One region of the Chromobacterium sp. CCUG 76385 genome, then DNA from elsewhere that is predicted to be linked to it. Evidence: predicted binding sites of a transcription regulator. Region 1 holds the regulator's gene; the other holds the start of a gene.
The links. Region 1 encodes sigma-54, which starts transcription at its own class of promoters, with help from an activator protein. Its sites were predicted from a motif close to CTGGCACGCTTCATGCTT; they were not measured.

Region 1 (3,406 bases):
CCCAATACCTGGACGCGGTTGGGGTGGATGAAGTTCAGGTGGCCCACCAGCGCCAGCGTGGGGCGCTGGTCGTCGTTGCCGATGACGTTGTCGGAGCCGCCGGTGCCGGCGACCCAGGTCAGGTTCAGCTTCTGCTGATTTTCCTGATACAGGCGGCGTACGGTAATGCTAGGCATTAGGGGTCCAATCGCAGAGCTGCTGGTAGAGCTCGTCGCGCAATCCGATGCTCAGCATTTTCTCGCGCATCTGCCGGCTGGAGAACAATTGCGCCAATTCCGACAGCACCTGCAGATGCAGATCGGTGGCATGCTCCGGCACCAGCAGCACAAACAGGCACTGCACCGGCTTGCCGTCCGGCGCGTCGAACGGGATCGGGGCCTTCAGCCGGATGAACACGCCGGTGGCTTCCTTCAGGCCGCGCGCGCGGCCGTGCGGGATGGCGACGCCTTGGCCCAGCCCGGTGGAGCCGAGCTTCTCGCGGCTGAACAGGCTGTCGAAGATTTCGCTGCGGGCGATGCCGCGCGTGTTTTCCACCAGGAGACCGACCTGCTCGAACACCCGCTTCTTGCTGGAGACATCCAGATCCAGCAATACATGGTCCGGAGTCAGTATCTTGCCGATGAGATTCATATTGGATTATGCATGCGGCTCTTTGATAAACCCGGAATTCTACGTTGCCTTGATAGTACTGAAAACCGGCAAGCGCAAAGAAAAACGGGAACCGCCCGGTTCCCGTCCTTTTCAACTAGGCGTCACAGCGAGGGCTGCTGGACTTCGCCGGAGCTTTGCACGCGGTGTTCGGTCAGCTTTTCCTTGTGCTTCAGCACTTGGCGGTCCAGCTTGTCCATCAACAGGTCGATGGCGGCGTAGAGGTCGGCTTCGGTAGCCTCGATGTGGATGTCCTTGCCGGACATGTGCACATTGACTTCAGCCTTTTGAACCAGTTTGTCTACCGACAGGGTCACGGAGATGTCGATCACGTTGTCGACATGGCGGGTAATGCGCTCCAGTTTGTTCTCGATGTATTCGCGCAGCGACGGAGTGACTTCCAGGTGCAGGCCAGTTACTTTGAGGTTCATACCCTAGCTCCTTCTGGTGTTGACCGCCCGGGCGGGTTGTCGGGCGGCATTGTATTCTTGTGCAGGCCCTTACAGCGCCTTGCGCAGATTCACCGCCGGAATCTGCATGGCTTCACGATACTTGGCTACGGTGCGTCTGGCAACCTGTATTCCCTGCTTGGCCAGCGCGTCGGCGAGGGCGCTGTCCGACAGCGGCTTCGCCCGGTTTTCGCCTTCTATCATGCTGCGAATGTGGGCCTTGATGGCGGTGGCGGAACACTCGTCACCGCTTTCAGTCTCCAACGAACTGCCGAAGAAATACTTGAGCTCGAACAAACCTCGCGAACAAAGCAGGTATTTCTGGCTGGTGGAGCGGGATACGGTGGATTCGTGCAGGCCCAGCTCTTCCGCGATATCGCGCAGAATCAGCGGCCGCATCGCCACTTCGCCTTGTTCAAAGAACAACTGTTGACGCTCAACAATAGCTTCCGCCACTTTCAGGATGGTGTCAAACCGTTGCTGGATGTTCTTGACCAGCCAGCGGGCCTCCTGCAGCCGGGCGGACATCTCGCCGCCCTGGCCGCGGCTGTCGGCCAGCATGCGCTCGTACAGCTGGTTGACGCGCAAGCGCGGCACGGCCGAGCGGTTCAGCTCCGCCACCCAGCGTCCGCGCAGCTTGCGCACGCTGATGTCGGGGATCACGTAGTGGACATCGCCGTGATGGAAGCCGGTGGCCGGGTGCGGGTTGAGGCGGGCGATCAGCGCCTGCGCCGCGCGCAGTTCGGCGTCGTTGCAAGTCAGCAGCTTTTTCAGTTTGGCGTAGTCGCGGCCCCCCAGCAGCGCCAGATGTTCGCGCACGATGGCCAGGGCCAGCGCATGGCCTGATTCTGTTGTGGGCAGCCGTTGCAGCTGCAGTTGCAGCGATTCCGCCAGCGTGCGCGCGCCGACGCCGGCTGGGTCGAACTGCTGCAGCAGGGCGAGGCCTACGGCCAGCTCGTCGCTTTCCAGCTGCAGCTCCAGCGGCAGATGGCTGGCCAGCTCGTCCAGGCTTTGCGGCAGGTAGCCGTCGTCGTCCAGCTCCTCGATCAGCAGCCGCACGATGGCCTCGTCGCGGCGCGGCAAGGCGATCTCGCCCAGCTGCGCCAGCAGGTGCTCGCGCAGGCTGATCTGGCAGGGGACATTGAGCATCGGGTCGTAGTCGTCGTCGCCGCCGTGGCGGCTGCCTGCGCCCCAGTCCAGCAGCTCGGCCGCGCTGTCGTCGCGGCTGTCTGCCGCTTCGCTCTCCGTCGTTTCCCGCGTTTCCGCCGCCTCCGAGGGCGCGTCGCTGTCGCGCGGCTCGTCGCCGCGTTCCAGCAGCGGGTTGTCCAGCAGAAAGCGCTCCACCTCGGCCTGCAGGTCCAGCGTGGACAGCTGCAGCAGTTTGATCGACTGCTGCAGCTGCGGGGTCAGCGTCAGCTGTTGCGAAACCTTGAGCTGTAGTGCCTGCTTCATGGTTTACAGGTGGAAGTGTTCGCCAAGGTAAACCTTGCGCACCTTGTCGTTGTTGACCAGCTCCTCCGGCTGGCCGGAGGCCAGCACCGAGCCGTCGCTGATGATGTAGGCGCGGTCGCAGATGCGCAGCGTCTCACGGACGTTGTGGTCGGTGATCAGCACGCCGATGCCGCGCTCTTTCAGGAAGGAGATGATTTTCTGAATATCGATTACCGCGATCGGATCGACGCCGGCGAACGGTTCGTCCAGCAGGATGAAGCGCGGCCGGGTGGCCAGCACGCGGGCGATTTCCACGCGGCGCCGCTCGCCGCCGGACAGCGCCAGCGCGTTGCTGTCGCGCAGATGGCCGATGTTCAGGTCGTCCAGCAGCAGGTCCAGTTCCTTTTCCAGCTCCTTGCCCTTGAGGCCGGAGATTTCCAGGATGGCGGTGATGTTCTCCTCCACTGTCATGCGGCGGAAGATGGACGCCTCCTGCGGCAGATAGCCCAGGCCCAGCTGGGCGCGCTGGTGTATCGGATAATGGGTGATGGATTGTTCGTCCAGCCGGATGTCGCCATCGTCGGCGCCGATCAGGCCGACGATCATGTAGAAGCTGGTGGTCTTGCCGGCGCCGTTGGGGCCGAGCAGGCCGACGACTTCGCCGCTTTCGATATTCAGCGAGACATCCTTGACCACGGTGCGCTTCTTGAAGCGCTTTTTCAGCTTCGAGACGGTGAGAACGCTGTGCTTCATGGCTTGGCGGCTCCGCTGGCCGCCGGCTGCGAGGCCGTCTTTTTCGGCTGCAGGATCACCACGGAGCGGCCCTTGCCCGAGGCGGAGGCGCCGCCGCCGACCACTTCGAAGGTTTCTTCCAGCGT
Region 2 (3,406 bases), on a different contig from region 1:
TTCTTCTCGAACGCCGCCTCGATGCCGTCCCAGTCGAAACCTTCGTGATCGACGAACTTGGCATCCTCCGCCGCGATCAGCGCCCGCTTCAGATTGGGCGAGATCCGCTCGTATGGCACCCATTTATGGCTCAGTTCGGCCTCGGGATCGTCCTGCTGCAGCTTCGCCAGCTGCTCGTTCATGAAGGAACTGGCGTCGGGATTATGGCTGCGCCAGTACAGGATATGGCCGAAGATCCACAGGTTATACAGCACAAAGGCGGCCACCAGGGCCGCCAGAATTTTCAGAATCCAGCGCGTCATGCTCAGGCCAACACTTCCCTGAGCATATTGGTCACCTTGCGCGTTTCCGGCTGCACCCCGCGCCAGATGGCGAACGACTCGGCCGCCTGCTCCACCAGCATGCCCAGGCCATCGGCCAGCATGCCGGCGTTTTCGCCCTGGGCCCGCTGCAGGAACGGCGTCAGGCCGGAGCTGTACACCATGTCGTAGGCCAGCGTGCGGGCAGTGAACACGCCGCGCGGCAGCGGCGGCATTTCGTTGTTCAGGCTGGTGGACGTGGCGTTGATGATGATGTCGAAACTGCGGCCTTGCAGCGCGTCGTAGCCGACGGCCTCCACTTTTCCATAACGGGCGAAGTGATGCGCCAGCGCTTCGGCCTTGATCACGGTGCGGTTGGCGATGGTCAGGCTGGCCGGCTTCTGCTCCAGAATCGGTTCCAGCACGCCGCGCACCGCGCCGCCGGCGCCCAGGATCAGCACGCGCTGGCCGGAGATCGGGTAGTCCAGGTTTTCCACGATGTCGCGCACCAAACCGACGCCGTCGGTGTTGTCGCCGTAGACCTTGCCGTCGCGGAAAGTCAGCGTGTTCACCGCCTCGGCCGCGCGCGCGCGTTCGGTCAGCTCCTGGGCGTAACGATAGGCGTCGCTCTTGAACGGCAGGGTGATGTTGAGACCCTTGCCGCCATGGGCGACAAACTCGTCGACAACGTCCTTGAATCGGCCCAGATCGGCAAACAGCTTCTCATAGGAGATATCCTGGCCGGTAGCCTGGGCGAATTCCTGGTGGATGAACGGCGACTGGCTATGGGAAATCGGGTTGCCGATAACGGCGTAACGATCGGTCATGGTCGGCTTTCCAATATGTAAGTTGGCGCTGCGCGCGGCAGCGGATTCAGGCCACACTTTGCCGTTTAATGACATAAACTTCAACCCGCCCAAACCATTCGCTCAATTCTGCTCCCACGGCAGGCCGCGCTGCCGCCAGCCGCCCACCGAGTTGCGGTGGCCCATTTCATCCTTGTCCCCTTCAAAACCTTCCAGCACGTTGTACACCTCGCTGTAGCCGTTGGCCGCCGCCAGCCGCGCCACCTCATCAGAGCGGGCGCCGGAGCGGCACAGCACCAGCAGCACCGATTCCGGATCCACCTGATGCGTCAGCTGGGCCAGGAAATTGGGGTTCGGCGCCATGCCGGGAAAGCTGCGCCACTCGATCTTGACGGACTGCGGCACCGTGCCGACAAACTGCCATTCGGCATGGCTGCGCACGTCCAGCAGCACCGCTTTGGGCAGCGACTGCATCAGCTCATAGGCTTCGTCCGGCAAAACGGCGCCGCTATAGGGCAGGCCCATCTGCTCCGCCCGCTCGTGCGCGGCCTGCAGTATCTGGTTCATGCGACTCATGATGTATCCCTCCGTTTGCAACATGCATGGCGTAGCGTCGCTGACAGAACCCCAGAGCCTGTTTGCGCCGTCTTCCGCGTCGACGCGCCTCGACTCAAGCTCTCTGCAGGGTTTTGTCAGCGGCCCTCATGTTGGCGATTATCTGCCCGAACAACATGGCTGGCAAATAGCACCAAGCTGGTGCATTGCAAAAATTTACGGCACCAGTATGGGTCAAACTTGCCCATTCCAGGTTGCTGGCTAAGGCCATGCGCCTATGACACAATGCAGCAGCAGCGATTTTTAAGCTGGCACGCTTCCTGCTTAATGCCGGGCGTACCAATTTTCACGCACTTGCCCTTGGGTGCACGTTGCCTTTCAGGAGATAAACCATGGCAGTAGCCGACGTAGTCAAACTGATCCAAGAAAACGACGTCAAATTTGTCGATCTGCGCTTCACCGACACCCGCGGCAAGGAGCAGCACGTCTCCATCCCGGCCCATGTGCTGCTGGAAGACGCCGACGCCTGGTTCGAGCGCGGCCACGCCTTCGACGGCTCCTCCATCGCCGGCTGGAAAGGCATCCAGGCTTCCGACATGCTGCTGATGGCCGACCCGGCTACCGCCCGCATCGACCCGTTCTTCGACGAGCCGACCGTATTCATGCACTGCGACGTGATCGACCCGGCCGACGGCAAGGGCTACGACCGCGACCCGCGCTCCATCGCCAAGCGCGCCGAGGCCTACCTGAAAGCCTCCGGCATCGGCGACACCGCCTACTTCGGCCCGGAGCCGGAATTCTTCATTTTCGACAGCATCACCTGGGGCACCGACATGTCCGGCTGCTTCGTCAAGATCAAGGCCGAAGAAGCGGCCTGGGCCTCGGCGGAAGAATTCGAAGGCGGCAATATGGGCCACCGTCCGGGCATCAAGGGCGGCTACTTCCCGGTGCCGCCGGTCGACTCCTCGCAGGACATCCGCTCCGCCATGGTGCTGCTGCTGGAAGAACTGGGTATCCCGGTGGAAGTGCACCACCACGAAGTGGCCACTGCCGGCCAGAACGAAATCGGCACCAAGTTCAGCACGCTGACCCAGCGCGCCGACTGGACCCAGATTCTGAAGTACGTGGTGCACAACGTGGCCCACAGCTACGGCAAGACCGCCACCTTCATGCCCAAGCCCATCGTCGGCGACAACGGTTCCGGCATGCACGTGCACCAGTCCATCTGGAAAGACGGCCAGAACCTGTTCGCGGGCGAAGGCTATGCCGGCCTGTCCGATACCGCCCTGTACTATATCGGCGGCATCATCAAGCACGCCAAGGCGCTGAACGCCATCACCAACCCGGGCACCAACTCTTACAAGCGCCTGGTGCCGCACTACGAAGCACCGGTGAAGCTGGCCTACTCCGCCAAGAACCGCTCCGCTTCCGTGCGCATCCCGCACGTGGCCAGCCCGAAGGCGCGCCGCATCGAGACCCGTTTCCCGGATCCGCTGGCCAACCCGTACCTGTGCTTCTCCGCCCTGCTGATGGCCGGCCTGGACGGCATCCAGAACAAGATCCACCCGGGCGATGCCGCGGACAAGAACCTGTACGACCTGCCGCCGGAAGAAGACAAGCTGATCCCGACCGTGTGCGCCTCGCTGGATGAAGCCCTGGCCGCATTGGACAAGGACCGCGAGTTCCTGACCCGCGGCGGCGTGTTCTCCAACGAGTGGATCGATGCCTACATCGAGCTGAAGATGC

Region 2: glnA (glutamate--ammonia ligase) is a predicted target of sigma-54. The motif match lies at 1,969-1,986, and genes of this name have one in related genera.

What each region holds. Positions count from the first base shown of each region.
Region 1 covers NZ_JAUCGU010000002.1:109,468-112,873, forward strand. Annotated here, with positions in the region: gene hprK (HPr(Ser) kinase/phosphatase) at 1-176, opposite strand, end outside; gene ptsN (PTS IIA-like nitrogen regulatory protein PtsN) at 169-630, opposite strand; gene hpf (ribosome hibernation-promoting factor, HPF/YfiA family) at 753-1,079, opposite strand; gene QUG01_RS02370 (RNA polymerase factor sigma-54) at 1,149-2,549, opposite strand; gene lptB (LPS export ABC transporter ATP-binding protein) at 2,553-3,281, opposite strand; gene lptA (lipopolysaccharide transport periplasmic protein LptA) at 3,278-3,406, opposite strand, start outside.
Region 2 covers NZ_JAUCGU010000009.1:65,270-68,675, reverse strand. Annotated here, with positions in the region: gene mtgA (monofunctional biosynthetic peptidoglycan transglycosylase) at 1-302, opposite strand, end outside; gene aroE (shikimate dehydrogenase) at 305-1,126, opposite strand; gene QUG01_RS08395 (rhodanese-like domain-containing protein) at 1,229-1,681, opposite strand; gene glnA (glutamate--ammonia ligase) at 2,053-3,406, shown strand, end outside.